Regions from separate parts of the Sphaerisporangium krabiense genome, predicted to be linked through region 2. Evidence: predicted binding sites of a transcription regulator. Region 2 holds the regulator's gene; each other region holds the start of a gene.

Region 1 (4,805 bases), 2.0 Mb from region 2:
CCTGCGCCTCCCGCAGCTCGTCCAGCAGGCCGCGCCGGTACAGCGCCTCCACCGACGGGGTGTTCAACGCTCCCGCCTTGATCGTGGGGTCGATCTCGTGGCGCCGCTCGACGACCAGCGCCGAGACGCCGGCGAGCGCCAGTTCGCAAGCCAGCATCAGCCCCACGGGTCCCGCGCCCGCGACCAGCACGTCCACATCGTCCGTCATGCCGCCTCCCCTGTAGATACCTTCACTAAAAAATTACCGTAACAGTATTTTTCTAGCCAGTACAGTGGGATCCCGTGGACGGTGACCCAGGGCTTCGCGAGCGCAAGAAGCGGCAGACACGGCAGTTGATCTCGGACGTGGCCTCGTCCCTGTTCCTCACGAAGGGCTTCGACAACGTCACGGTCACCGAGATCGCCGAGGCGGTGAACGTCTCCCCCAAGACGGTCTTCAACTACTTCCCACGCAAAGAGGACCTGTTCCTGGACCGGCTGCCCGAGGCGCTCGACCTGATCACCGGCGCCGTCCGCGACCGGCCGCCGGATGTCGAGCCGCTGACCGCGCTGCGCCGGCTGTTCGTCGGCCTGGTGCGCCAGGGACATCCGCTGGGCGGCGTGGGCGAGGGGTACGACGCCTTCTGGCGCGTGGTGGCCGGCTCACCGGCCCTGCTGGCGCGCGTCCGCGAGTCGGTCCAGGAGACCGAGAGCGTCCTCGCCGCCGCGCTGGCCGAGGCCGCGGGGGCGGACCCCGGCGATCCGTGGCAGAAGATGACCGCCGCCTTCGTCGTCACGGTCTACCGCACGACGTACGCCGAGAGCGCGCGCAGGCTCATCGCGGGCGACCCCGCCGCCGAGGTCGCCGAGGACCACGTCGCCCTGCTGGAGCGCGGATTCGACGCGCTGGAACGCGCCGTCGAGGGCCGCTGACGGCAGCGGCGCGGGGTTCCCCCGCACGCGAAAGGGCCACTCCCGGAAGACCGGGAATGGCCCTTTCGCTGATATCTGGGAAATCTGGGCGCCGAGGCGGCTCAGAAGTCCATGTCGCCGCCGCCACCGGGGACGGCCGGAGCCTTCTCCTTCTCCGGCTTCTCGGCGATGACGGCCTCGGTGGTGAGGAACAGGGCCGCGATCGAGGCGGCGTTCTGCAGCGCGGAACGGGTCACCTTGGCCGGGTCGATGATGCCCGCGTCGAGCAGGTTCACGTACTCGCCCGTGGCGGCGTTCAGACCGACGCCCGCCTCCAGGTTGCGGACCTTCTCCACCACGACGCCGCCCTCGAGGCCGGCGTTCACGGCGATCTGCTTGAGGGGCTCCTCCAGCGCCTTGCGGACGATCGAGGCGCCGGTGGCCTCGTCGTTGAAGAGCTCCAGCTTGTCGAACGCCTTCGCGCCCGCCTGGATCAGCGCCACGCCACCGCCGGGGACGATGCCCTCCTCGACGGCCGCCTTGGCGTTGCGGACGGCGTCCTCGATGCGGTGCTTGCGCTCCTTGAGCTCGACCTCGGTCGCCGCGCCGGCCTTGATGACGGCCACGCCGCCGGCCAGCTTGGCCAGGCGCTCCTGCAGCTTCTCGCGGTCGTAGTCCGAGTCGGTGTTCTCGATCTCGGCGCGGATCTGGTTCACGCGGCCCGCGATCTGCTCGGGGTCGCCGGCACCGTCGACGATGGTGGTCTCGTCCTTGGTGATGATGACCTGGCGAGCGCGGCCCAGCAGGTCGAGGGTGGCGGTCTCCAGCTTGAGGCCGACCTCCTCGCTGATGACCTGGCCGCCGGTGAGGGTGGCGATGTCGCCGAGCATGGCCTTGCGGCGGTCGCCGAAGCCGGGAGCCTTCACCGCGACGGACTTGAACAGGCCGCGGATCTTGTTGACGACCAGGGTGGCCAGGGCCTCGCCCTCGACGTCCTCGGCGATGATGACGAGCGGCTTGCCGGACTGCACGACCTTGTCGAGCAGGGGCAGCAGGTCCTTGTTGGCGGAGACCTTGCCGTTGACGATGAGGATGTAGGCGTCGTCGAGGACGGCCTCCATGCGCTCCGGGTCGGTCACGAAGTACCCGGAGATGTAGCCCTTGTCGAAGCGCATACCCTCGGTGAGCTCGAGCTCGAGCCCGAAGGCGTTGCTCTCCTCGACGGTGATGACGCCTTCCTTGCCGACCTTGTCCATCGCCTCGGCGATCATCTCGCCGATCTGGGTGTCGCCGGCGGAGATGGAGGCGGTGGAGGCGATCTGCTCCTTGGTCTCCACGTCCTTGGCAATCTTGGAGAGCTCTTCGCTCACGCGCTCGACGGCCGCCTCGATGCCCCGCTTGAGGGACATCGGGTTGGCGCCGGCGGCGACGTTGCGCAGCCCCTCGCGTACCAGCGCCTGGGCGAGCACGGTGGCGGTGGTGGTGCCGTCACCGGCGACGTCGTCGGTCTTCTTGGCGACTTCCTTGACGAGCTCGGCCCCGATCTTCTCCCACGGGTCCTCGAGCTCGATCTCCTTGGCGATGGAGACACCGTCGTTGGTGATGGTGGGCGCGCCCCACTTCTTCTCCAGCACGACGTTGCGGCCCTTGGGCCCAAGGGTCACCTTGACGGCGTCGGCGAGCTGGTTCATACCGCGCTCGAGACCGCGCCGGGCGTCCTCGTTGAACGCGATCATCTTGGCTGCCATACGGCTAGACCTCCCAGATACAGGGTGGCTTGCGACGGATCGAGCCGACGCCCGCGACGGCATGTAGACCCGCTCCTCCACGACCCTGTCGCCGTGGATCACCGGGCCCCATCGCCTCGATCCAGGTTGTCACTCTCCGCACGAGAGTGCCAACGAACTATTTAGCACTCTACCCGGTCGAGTGCAAGCGACCACCCCTATGACCTGGGAGGCACACGGATTTCTCCGACCGTATGCCGAATATTGGGCCTGCCCCTCATCCGGCGACGGCCGGGCGGGCGAGGATGTCCCACGTCAGAACGGGAGAGGGCCCGCCCGCCCCTGCGCAGGGCGGACCGGCCCCTCCTTCTAGTGGCTGTGATAGACCAGTGGATCTCTTCGACTGCGGGGCCGGGCTCGCCGGCCGCGTCACACAGTCCGTACGGACTCGGCCTGCGGACCCTTCTGGCCCTGTGTGATCTCGAACTCCACCCGCTGACCCTGTTCGAGGGAACGGTATCCCTCCGCCAGGATCGCTGAGTAGTGGACAAACACGTCCTTACCACCGTCTACCGCGATGAAGCCGTAGCCCTTGTCCGCGTTAAACCATTTGACGGTGCCCTGCGCCACTTTCCGACTCCTCTTGCTGGGCTCCGGACCCCGCCCACTCCTCCGCGAGGTCCGTGACCTTCGGAACCGAGACGCATGCGAACTCCTCGGCCACGTCGATCGTTCTCGACCATACCTGTGGCATGCCTTGGCGCAACAGAGTCAATCACGAAACTACTTCTTGACGTTCGCTCAAAGCGGTACGTGACTATTTCGCACTCGCGTTTAGTTAGTTGACAATTACACTACCGAGGGGACCCAGTAAAAGCTTCTATTGTGATAGCTGGGCCGTTCAAGGGCCCAGAACGCACGAACGCCCGCCCGTCCCGGGGGACGAGCGGGCGTTCGGCCCGGCTTGCGGTCAGCCGCCGGCGACCGCGGGGATCACCGAAACCTGGGCTCCGTCCGGGGTGGGGGTGTCAAGTCCGTCCACGAAACGGACATCCTCTTCTCCGACATAGACGTTGACAAAACGGCGGATGTTGCCCGTTTCGTCCAGGATACGCGCCCCGATTCCGGGGTAGTCGGCGTCGAGCTTCTGCAGCACGTCGCGAAGGGTGCCCCCCTCGCCCGCCACCTCGGCCGCGCCGTCGGTGTACGTACGGAGAATCGTCGGAATCCGTACAGAAACGCTCATTTATGTGGACCTTTCAGGAGTTTTCCACGACAGCCGTACGAAAAGCGTCGAGAGAGGGACGGATCACCGCGGTCGGCCGGGCGCCGGACGCGACCGCGTCCAGGGTCTTGAGGCCGTCGCCGGTGTTGAGCACCACCGTCTCGGCCTCGGGGTCCAGCAGGCCCTTCTCGGTGAGCTTCTTGAGCACGCCCACGGTGACGCCGCCCGCCGTCTCGGCGAAGATGCCCTCGGTGCGGGCGAGCAGCCGCACGGCGTCCACGATCTCGGCGTCGGTGACGTCCTCGACCGCGCCGCCCGTGCGGCGGGCGATGTCGAGCACGTAGGGGCCGTCCGCGGGGTTGCCGATGGCCAGCGACTTGGCGATGGTGCGCGGCTTGACCGGCTGCACGACCTCCCGCCCGGCCTTGAAGGCGGCCGACACCGGCGAGCAGCCCTCCGCCTGCGCGGCGAAGATCTTGTACGGCTTGTCCTCGACGAGGCCGAGCTTGATCAGCTCCTTGAAGCCCTTGTCGATCTTGGTGAGCTGGGAGCCCGAGGCGACCGGGATGACGATCTGGTCGGGAATGCGCCACCCGAGCTGCTCGGCGATCTCGTACGCGAGCGTCTTGGAGCCCTCGGCGTAGTACGGCCGCAGGTTGACGTTGACGAAGCCCCACCGGTCGCCGAGCGGGTCGCCGATGAGCTCCGAGCAGAACCGGTTGACCTCGTCGTAGGTGCCCTCGATGCCGACCAGGCGGCCGCCGTACACCGAGGCCATGACGATCTTGGGCTCTTCGAGGTCGGCGGGGATGAACACGCACGCGTCGAGCCCGGCCCGGGCCGCCGCGGCGGTGACGGCGCCGGCCAGGTTGCCGGTGGAGGAGCAGGACAGCGTGTGGAAGCCGAAGGTGCGCGCCGCCTCCAGGGCGATGGCGACCACCCGGTCCTTGAAGGAGTGGGTG
Region 2 (4,805 bases):
ACGTCAACCTGGACCTGATCTACGGCACTCCCGGTGAGAGCGACGACGACTGGCGGGCCTCGCTGGCCGCCGCGATCGAGGCCGGCCCCGACCACGTCTCGGCGTACTCGCTGATCGTGGAGGACGGCACCCGCCTCGCCGCCCGGATCCGCAGGGGCGAGCTGCCCATGCCGGACGACGACGTGGCCGCCGACCGCTACCTGGTCGCCGACGCGATGCTCGCGGCGGCCGGTTTCTCCTGGTACGAGGTCTCCAACTGGGCGACCTCCGGGCCCGCCCGCTGCCGCCACAACCTGCTGTACTGGACCGGCGGCGACTGGTGGGGCGTCGGCCCCGGCGCGCACGGCCATGTCGGCGGCACGCGCTGGTGGAACGTCAAGCACCCCGCCGCGTACGCCGCGCGCCTGGCCGAGGGACGTTCCCCGGCCCACGCCCGCGAGGTGCTGACCCCCGAGGACCGGTACGTCGAGCGGCTGATGCTGGAGCTGCGGCTGGACTCGGGCTTCCCCGTGGCCGAGATCGGCCCGGACGCCCGCACGACCCTCGCCCGCGCGCTCGGCGACGGCCTGCTCGACCCGGGGCCGTTCCGCGCGGGCCGTGCCGTCCTCACCCTGAAGGGCCGCCTGCTCGCCGACGCGCTGATCCGCGACCTGGCCTGAGCCGGGCGAGGGTCAGGAGGCGTCCTCGGCGGTCACGAAGTCGATCAGTTCCTCGACCCGGCCGAGCAACTCGGGTTCCAGGTCGGCGTAGCCGCGCACGGAGCCCAGGATGCGCCGCCAGGCGTCCGCGGGCTCGCCGCGCCAGCCGAGGGCGGCGATCACGCCCTCCTTCCAGGGGACGCCGCGCGGCACCTGCGGCCAGGCGGGGATGCCGACCGCCGAGGGCTTGACGGCCTGCCAGACGTCCACGAACGGGTGGCCCACGACGAGCACGTGCGGCGAGGTGACCTCGGCGGCGATGCGGCTCTCCTTGGACCCGGCCACCAGGTGGTCCACCAGCACCCCGAGGCGGCGCCCGGGGCCGGGGCCGAACTCCTCGACGATCGCCGGCAGGTCGTCCACCCCTTCGAGGTACTCGACGACGACGCCCTCCACGCGCAGGTCGTGGCCCCAGATCTTCTCGACCAGGGACGCGTCGTGGAGGCCCTCGACGTAGATCCGGCTCTCCTTGGCGACCCGCGCCCGCAGCCCGGCGACCGCGATCGACCCGGACGCGCTGCGCGCCGGGCCGGACGGGGCGGAGGGCGCCGGGCGCACCAGCGTGACCGGCTTGCCCTCCAGCAGGAAGGCCGCGGGGGCGAGCGGGAACAGCCGCCGCCGCCCGAAGCGGTCCTCCAGCGTCACGGCCTCCTTGTCGCAGGCCACGACGGCGCCGCAGAAGCCGCCGCCGGCGTCCTCGACCACGAGGCCGGGTTCGGCGGGCACCTGGGGGATCTTCCCCCGCAGGGGCCTGCGCCAGTCGCCGGCGAGCACGTCACGTCCGTAGTCCCGCATAACCGGGCACGCTAGCAAAATCAGACCCGCGGATGGGGCCCCTGGGGCGCCTGCGGCCACGCGCCGCGTGTCTCGGCCGTGCGGGCGGCGCGGGCACGGCGGCGCCGGACGACGATCACGATCGTGACGATCGACGCGAACAGGAAGCCCGCGAGGGGGATCAGGAACAGGTACGCCGCACCCTTGGCGAAGTCGCCGGCGCCGGCGGTCAGGCGCTTGCCGATCCCGAAGAGGACCTTCCCGCCCTGGGACTCGCAGCCGATCTGGTAGGTGCCGGCGGCGGGCACGGAGATGTCGAACATGCCCTCCCAGGTGCGCCCGTTCGCGGTGATCGTCTGGCGGACGGACGTCGGGGTGAGCTTCACGGGCCGGCCCGCGACGTCCTGGGCGAGACAGGTCACGTTGGTCGGCCCGGACGCCGAGGCGTACAGGACGGGCTGGTCCAGCGGGTTCAGGGGAGCGGACACCTTGCCGCCGCTCTGGAAGACGTGGGTCGGGGCGATCTGCTCGACGGCGCCCACGAAGCCGCTGAAACCCGTCCAGACGCCTACGACGACGCTGACGAGGAAGACCAGCCAGGCGAGCGGGATCCAGCGCCTGCGGGGACGCAGCGGCGCCGCGGAGCGCGGGACGCCCGGGGCGCCGTACGCCGGGCCGCCGGGCGGCGGTCCCGGCACGGGGCCGCCCTGGGGTGGCACGGCGGACGGCCCGGGACGTCCGCCGGGGCCGGCGGGTCCCGGGCCTCGCGGTGGGCCGCCGGGCGGCGGGACCGTGGGGCCGCCCGCCGGGGGAGGGCCGTACGCGGGGCCGCCGGGGACGGGACCTCCGTGCGGACGGGGGGCGCCGGGCGGGGGAACAGGGGGCGGGCCGTGGTGTTCCGGGGTGCCCTGGCGCGGGATCCGGGGTGCCGGGCCGCCCGGACCTGGCTCGTTCTCGGTCATGATCCCAGTGTGGACGACGGGTCTTGTCATCAGATAGCAAGTGGCTTGTCACTGACCGGGTGAGGTCGTGCCGACGAGTTATCGCACGCCGACGGCCGGGGCCGTACACTTGGCACTCAGGAACACAGAGTGCCAGCCAGCTGTTCACGCAGGCACGATCGCGAGGCAGGAGGTGAGCACGTTGCTCGACGACCGTAAGCTGGCCGTCCTGCGCGCCGTTGTCGAAGATTACGTGTCCACCAACGAGCCGGTCGGGTCAAAGGCGTTGGCCGAGCGCCACAATCTGGGCGTCTCCCCGGCCACCGTCCGCAACGACATGGCCGTGCTCGAAGAGCAGGGGTACATCACGCAGCCGCACACCAGCGCGGGCCGCGTGCCGACCGACAAGGGTTACCGGCTGTTCGTCGACAAGCTGTCCCAGATCAAACCGATGTCGGCGGCGGAACGCCGGGCGATCGAGACGTTCCTCGCCGGCGCCGTCGACCTCGACGACGTCGTCACGCGCACGGTCCGGCTGCTCGCCCAGCTCACCCGTCAGGTCGCGGTGGTCCAGTACCCTTCGCTGACCCGCTCGACGGTGCGTCATGTCGAGTTGGTGCCGCTCGCCGAGCGGCGCATCATGCTGGTGCTGATCACCAACACCGGCCGGGTGGAGCAGCGTGTCGTCGATCTTCCCGAGGGCGTGGCGGACGATCGCATCGCGCATCTGCGGGCGCTGCTGAACGCCTCGCTGGACGGGTGCGGGCTCAGCCGCGTGCCCGACACGGTCGCCGATCTCCCCGAGCGGCTTCCCGAGGAAGAGCGACCGGCGGCGGCCACTATCCTTTCGGTGTTGCTGGAGACTCTGGTCGACCGCCACGAGGAGAAGATCATCTTCGCCGGGGCGGCCAACCTCGCGGGCGACTTCACCGTGGGCCTGCGCGATGTTCTCGAAGCCCTGGAGGAGCAGGTCGTGCTCATGCGGCTGCTCGGCGAGGCGGACGAACATTCCGCGCTTATGGTGCGCATCGGTTCGGAGAACCCGTACTCGGGTCTTCACGGCACCTCGATCGTCGCCGCAGGATACGGTTCGGGCGACAACGAACTGGCTCGGCTCGGAGTGCTGGGCCCGACGCGAATGGACTACCCGGTGACTATGGGAGCGGTGCGCGCGGTGGCGCGCTATGTCGGCCAGATCCTGGCGGGGTCCTAGGTGGCCCGCGACTATTACGGCATCCTCGGGGTCCGCCGTGACGCCAGCCAGGACGAGATCAAGAAGGCGTACCGCCGGCTCGCCCGCGAGCTGCACCCCGACGTCAACCCCGACCCGGAGACGCAGGAGCGTTTCAAGGAGATCAACCAGGCGTACGAGGTCCTGTCGGACCCGAACAAGCGCCAGATGTTCGATCTCGGCGCCGACCCGATGGGCGGGGCAGCGGGCGCGGGCGCCGCGGGCTTCGGCGCGGGTTTCCCGTTCAGCGACATCATGGACGCCTTCTTCGGCGGGGCCGGCGCCGCGCGCGGCGGGCCGCGGTCCCGGGCCAGGCGCGGGCGCAACGCGACCATCCGCGTCGAGCTGGACCTGTCGGAGTCCGCGTTCGGCACCACGCGCGAGCTGGTCGTCGACACCGCCGTGGTGTGCGGGGTCTGCACGGGATCCGGCGCCGCGCCGGGCACCCACCCCGACACCTGCGACATGTGCCACGGCCGCGGCGAGGTCTCGCAGGTCACCCGGTCGTTCCTCGGCCAGGTGATGACCTCGCGGCCGTGCCCGCAGTGCGGCGGCTTCGGCTCGATCATCTCCCACCCCTGCCAGGAGTGCTCCGGCGACGGCCGGGTGCGCACCCGCCGCACGATCAAGGTGCGCATCCCCGCCGGCGTCGAGGACGGCACCCACATCCAGCTCGCCGGCGAGGGCGAGGTCGGTCCCGGCGGCGGCCCGCCCGGCGACCTGTTCCTGGAGATCGTCGAGCGTCCGCACTCCATCTTCGAGCGCCGCGGCGACGACCTGCACTGCACCGTGCAGATCCCCATGACGGCCGCCGCCCTCGGCACGATCCTCACGGTGGAGACCCTGGACGGCGCCGAGGAGATCGACGTGCGCCCCGGCACCCAGTCCGGGCAGGTCATCCCCCTCTACAGCCGGGGCATCCAGCGGCTCAACGAGACGGGCAGGGGTGACCTGCTGATCCACGTCAACGTGGAGACCCCCCACCGGCTCGACCCGGCGCAGGAGGAACTGCTCAAGGAGCTGGCCAAGCTGCGCGGCGAGGAGCGCCCGCCCGGCAAGTTCGCGCCCGGGCAGCAGGGCTTCTTCTCCCGGCTCAGGGACGCCTTCAACGGCCGCTGACGCGGGCCCGGTCCTGCCGGGTCCCGTGGCGTCGTGGGCGGC
Region 3 (4,805 bases), 4.4 Mb from region 2:
CGCCGTCGATGCCCGTGAGCCGTTGGTCGACGCCGGTCAGGCGGCTGTCCAGCCCGGTCAGGGCGCTGTCCACCTCGGTGAACCGCCCGTCGAGGCCGTCCAGGGCCGCGAGGCCGGCCCCGGCGGTCTCGACCCGGTCGTGCAGGCTCTGGAGCCGGACGTCCACGGTGTCCAGGCGCCCCTGGACGGCCCCCAGGTGGCTGTCCACGTCGTCGAACCGGCCGGGGACGGTGGAGAGGCCGGACAGGGAGGACACGGTGGACAGGGCGCCCTCCACCCGGCTCTCGACGCCCGCGACCCGCCCGTCCACGCCGTCGAGACGGCCGCCGAGCCGCGTCTCGGCCTCGGCCAGCCGGGTGGCCATGCCGTCCAGCTTCTCGGTGAGCCGCTCGACCGAGCCGTTGAGGCGTTCGACGGCCGAGGGCAGCATCTCGTCCAGACCCTCGGTGAGGTCGAGGACGCCGCCCTCCAGCCGCTCGGTGCGCTGGGTGAGCTCGTGCAGGGCCTTGTCGACGCGGGTGAACCGGCCCGCGGCGGCTTCCATGCCGGACGCCAGATGCTCCAGGCGGCGCGCGAACTCGGCCATGCGCTCGGGGAGCGCCTGGCCGCCCTCCAGGACGGCCTGGAGCCGCTTGAGGGCCTCGGCGACCCCCTCGCGCACGGCGCCGAGGTCGGTCCACAGGCCGGAGAGCTCGGTGATGGGCTTCACCCGGTCGCCCACGGCCTCGACGCGGTCGCCGAGCCCCGCCACCCGGTCGCCCACGAGGTCCACCCGGTCGCGCAGCGCCTCCACGTGCTGGGCCAGGCCCTCGGCCCAGGCGGGCGGCCGGGTGGCCAGCTCGCCGAGCCGGCCGTTCACCCCTTCCAGCGCGCCGTTGAGCCCGCCGAGCTCGCGCTCGCGCACCTCGCGCAGCAGCCATTCCATGCCTTCGAGGCGCTGGCGTATCTCGTCGAGGACCGCGCCCTGCGTGCGCTGCTCGTAGACGTGGTCCTGGGCCGCTCGGGCGAGGAGCTCGCGCATCCGGTCGGAGATGGCGGTCTGGCCGCCCGCCTGGAGGAGGGCGTGGTTGGAGTGATCCACCGGAAGCTCCTTCACTCGCGGGCGGTCGGCCGCGCGGCGGTGGGGTAGGTCCTGGTCGTCGCGGGGACGAATACGCGGCGAATAAGGCGGGTCGGCCATCGATCAGGCCAAAATCCCGCGCTGGCCAACTGTAGTGGCTCGGCGGGACGCTTTCGGGGCCGACTTTAAAACTTCGTGATTGCGGTGGATTTGGGGGAGTTGTGGCGTTTAGGCAGGTCAGGACGGCCGGCAGATGAAGGCGAACGGGTCCGTGCCGATGCGGGTGAGCACCACGACACACGATTTATCACCGGAAAGCCGGAGGTCTTTCCTCAAACGCTCCAGATCGAGCGCCGAGCCGCGTTTCTTCAGCGTCACCGTGCCGATCCCGCGTTCCCGCAACGCCGCTCGCAGGCGCTTCAGCGAGAAGGGCAGCGCCTCCAGCACCTCGTACCGCGCGGCCCACGGCGTGGACGCCGGGGACTCCGCCGTGATGTAGGCGATGTGCGGGTCGATCAGGTGGCCGCCCACCAGCGCGGCGACCTCGGCCACCAGGTGGGCGCGCACGGCCGCGCCGTCCGGCTCGTACAGGTACCGGGCCACCGGCCCGTGCGGGGCCGGCCCCAGGGAAGGGTCGGCGGTCAGCGTGTCGCCGGAGGGCAGCATGGTCGCGCGGCGGCCCGGCCGCGCGGCGAAGGCGCCCGTCCACAGGACGGCCTCCTTGACCTCGCCCCGGTAGGACACCCACTCGGCCTCGGCGTCCTCGGGGATCAGCTCGTACGGCAGGCCAGGCGCGACCTTCAGGCAGGCCGCGCGCGCCCGCTCCGCGAGGGCGAGCACCCGCGGCCAGGGCGGGGAGTACGCCATCGGGTCGAAGACCCGCCTGCCGGTCGAGCGCCGCGCCGGGTCGGCGAAGAGCGCGTCGTACCCCTCCGGCTCGACCTGGGACGCCTCGCCCACCCGCACGGTCACCAGCCCGGCCAGCCCCAGGACCGCCGCGTTCGCCCGCGCTACCTCGGCCGTGAGCGGGTCGGCGTCCACCGCCTCCACCCGGCGGCCCGCGCGGGCCAGTGCGATCATGTCCCCGCCGATGCCGCAGCAGACGTCCGCCACCGTGGTCACCTCGGCCGCCCCCTCGGCGAACCGGCGGGCCCGGTGCGCGGCCACCTCGGCGCGCGTGGCCTGCTCCAGGCCGTCGCCGGTGAAGTACATGACGGCCGCGTCCGCGCCGAACTTGGCGGCCCCGCGCGCCCGCAGCGTCGCCTGCGCGAGCGCCGCCCCGCTGAGCCCCGGGCCGAACGACCTGCGCAGCCCGCTCACGATCCGCAGGCCCTCCTCGCCGGCCGCCAGCCCCGCCGCGGCCCGCCGCAACGCCTCCTGCCCGTCCGGCGTCAGGAGCTCACGAAAGGCATCGACATCCACGCCGCCCGACGCTACCGCCCTGCGGGGCGGGCCTGGTCCGAGGCCCTCGAAGACCTCTTACGCGCCACTGGCACGGCTCGTGTTGACTGTGTCGGCGGCCTTGCATACTGTTCAGTGTTGGCACTCGCCCATTGAGAGTGCCAAGACGAAAATGCGACGAGGCAGGTCTGACACCCGCGACGGCAGGCCGCTGGTCGCCTCTTCAGCCATCATCGAATATCTGAAGGGGAGGTCCGATCGTGACGACCGCCACCAAGGTTCCCGTTAAGCCGCTCGGCGACCGCATCGTGGTCCAGCCGCTTGAGGCCGAGCAGACGACCGCTTCCGGTCTGGTTATCCCGGACACCGCCAAGGAGAAGCCGCAGGAGGGCAAGGTCCTCGCGGTCGGCCCCGGCAACTGGGACGAGGACGGCGAGAAGCGCATCCCGCTCGACGTCAAGGAAGGGGACGTCGTCCTCTACAGCAAGTACGGCGGTACCGAGGTCAAGTACGGCGGCGAGGAGTACCTCGTGCTCTCCGCCCGTGACGTTCTCGCGATCATCGAGAAGTAAGCCCCGGAGCGCGCCAGCTACCACCAGTCCGGAGCCTTACGAATTTTGCGTGTCACGCCCCGGGTCCTGTCCCAGGCCCCGGGGCCTCTGACGCTGAGAGGACCTTAAATGCCCAAGATCCTGGAGTTCGACGAGGACGCGCGGCGCGCTCTTGAGCGTGGCGTGAACGCCCTCGCGGACGCCGTCAAGGTGACCCTCGGGCCGCGCGGCCGTAACGTCGTCATCGACAAGAAGTTCGGTGCCCCGACCATCACCAACGACGGTGTCACCATCGCGCGCGAGGTGGAGCTCGACAAGCCGTACGAGAACCTCGGCGCCCAGCTCGCCAAGGAAGTGGCGACCAAGACCAACGACATCGCGGGTGACGGCACCACCACCGCCACCGTCCTGGCCCAGGCCATGGTGCGCGAGGGTCTGCGCAACGTCGCCGCCGGCGCGTCCCCGCTGTCGCTCAAGCGCGGCATCGACCTGGCCGCCCGCGCCGTCAGCGACCGCCTCCTCGAGCGGGCCCGTCCCGTCGAGGACAAGAAGGAGATCGCCAACGTCGCCACCATCTCGGCGCAGGACGCCAAGATCGGCGAGCTCATCGCCGAGGCGTTCGACAAGGTGGGCAAGGACGGCGTGATCACCGTCGAGGAGTCCAACACCATGGGCCTCGAACTGGAGTTCACCGAGGGTCTCCAGTTCGACAAGGGGTACCTGTCGCCGTACATGGTGACCGACCCCGAGCGCATGGAGGCCGTCCTCGAGGACGCCTACGTGCTGCTGCACCAGAGCAAGGTCTCCTCGATCGCCGACTTCCTGCCGCTGCTGGAGAAGGTCGCCCAGACCAAGAAGCCGCTGTTCGTGGTCGCCGAGGACGTCGAGGGCGAGGCCCTGGCCGTCCTGGTCACCAACAAGATCCGCGGCACCTTCACCTCCGTCGCCGTCAAGGCCCCCGGCTTCGGCGACCGGCGCAAGGCCATGCTGCAGGACATCGCGATCCTGACCGGCGGCCAGGTGGTCTCCGAGGAGCTCGGCCTCAAGCTGGAGAACGTCGGCACCGAGGTGCTCGGCACCGCGCGCCGCATCGTGGTCACCAAGGACACCACCACGATCGTGGACGGCGCGGGCGACCCGCAGGCCGTCTCCGACCGCGTCCGCGAGATCCAGTACGCGATCGAGCAGACCGACTCCGACTGGGACCGCGAGAAGCTCCAGGAGCGCCTCGCCAAGCTCTCCGGCGGCATCTGCATCCTGCGCGTCGGCGCGGCCACCGAGGTCGAGCTCAAGGAGAAGAAGCACCGCCTTGAGGACGCCATCTCGGCGACCCGTGCCGCGATCGAGGAGGGCATCGTCTCCGGCGGTGGCTCCGCGCTCGTGCACCTCGCCAAGGACCTCGACGACATCGGCCTGACCGGCGACGAGGCCACCGGCGTCTCCATCGTCCGCCGGGCGCTCGTCGAGCCGGCCCGCTGGATCGCCGAGAACGCCGGCCAGGAGGGGTACGTCGTCACCTCCAAGATCACCGACCTGCCGGTGGGTCACGGCCTCAACGCCGCCACGGGCGAGTACGGCGACCTGATCGCCCAGGGCGTCATCGACCCGGTCAAGGTGACCCGCTCGGCCGTGCAGAACGCCGCGTCCATCGCCGGCATGCTGCTCACGACCGAGGCCCTCGTGGTCGACAAGCCCGAGGAGGAGGCTCCGGCCGCCGCCGGCCAGGGCCACGGTCACGGCCACGGCCACTGATCCGGTCTCTGGTCCGGCCACCGGCCGCTTCGGCGCCGAGC

The links. The regulator HrcA, encoded in region 2, represses chaperone genes, less so after heat shock. The targets are predictions, from matches to a motif close to TTGGCACTCTCNNNNNGAGAGTGCCAA.
Region 1: the regulator HrcA is predicted to act here: its motif matches at 2,766-2,792, upstream of groL (chaperonin GroEL).
Region 3: the regulator HrcA is predicted to act here: its motif matches at 2,600-2,626, upstream of groES (co-chaperone GroES).

Annotation. Positions count from the first base shown of each region.
Region 1 covers NZ_JACHBR010000001.1:3,038,960-3,043,764, reverse strand. The annotation lists gene BJ981_RS13630 (FAD-dependent monooxygenase) at 1-208, opposite strand, end outside; gene BJ981_RS13625 (TetR/AcrR family transcriptional regulator) at 283-912, shown strand; gene groL (chaperonin GroEL) at 1,014-2,639, opposite strand; gene BJ981_RS13615 (cold-shock protein) at 3,048-3,248, opposite strand; gene BJ981_RS13610 (MoaD/ThiS family protein) at 3,589-3,864, opposite strand; gene thrC (threonine synthase) at 3,878-4,805, opposite strand, start outside.
Region 2 covers NZ_JACHBR010000001.1:5,073,135-5,077,939, forward strand. The annotation lists gene hemW (radical SAM family heme chaperone HemW) at 1-659, shown strand, start outside; gene BJ981_RS22320 (DUF3097 domain-containing protein) at 672-1,493, opposite strand; gene BJ981_RS22325 (hypothetical protein) at 1,514-2,170, opposite strand; gene hrcA (heat-inducible transcriptional repressor HrcA) at 2,616-3,626, shown strand; gene dnaJ (molecular chaperone DnaJ) at 3,627-4,763, shown strand.
Region 3 covers NZ_JACHBR010000001.1:702,131-706,935, reverse strand. The annotation lists gene BJ981_RS02915 (hypothetical protein) at 1-1,081, opposite strand, end outside; gene BJ981_RS02910 (class I SAM-dependent methyltransferase) at 1,298-2,482, opposite strand; gene groES (co-chaperone GroES) at 2,722-3,033, shown strand; gene groL (chaperonin GroEL) at 3,142-4,764, shown strand.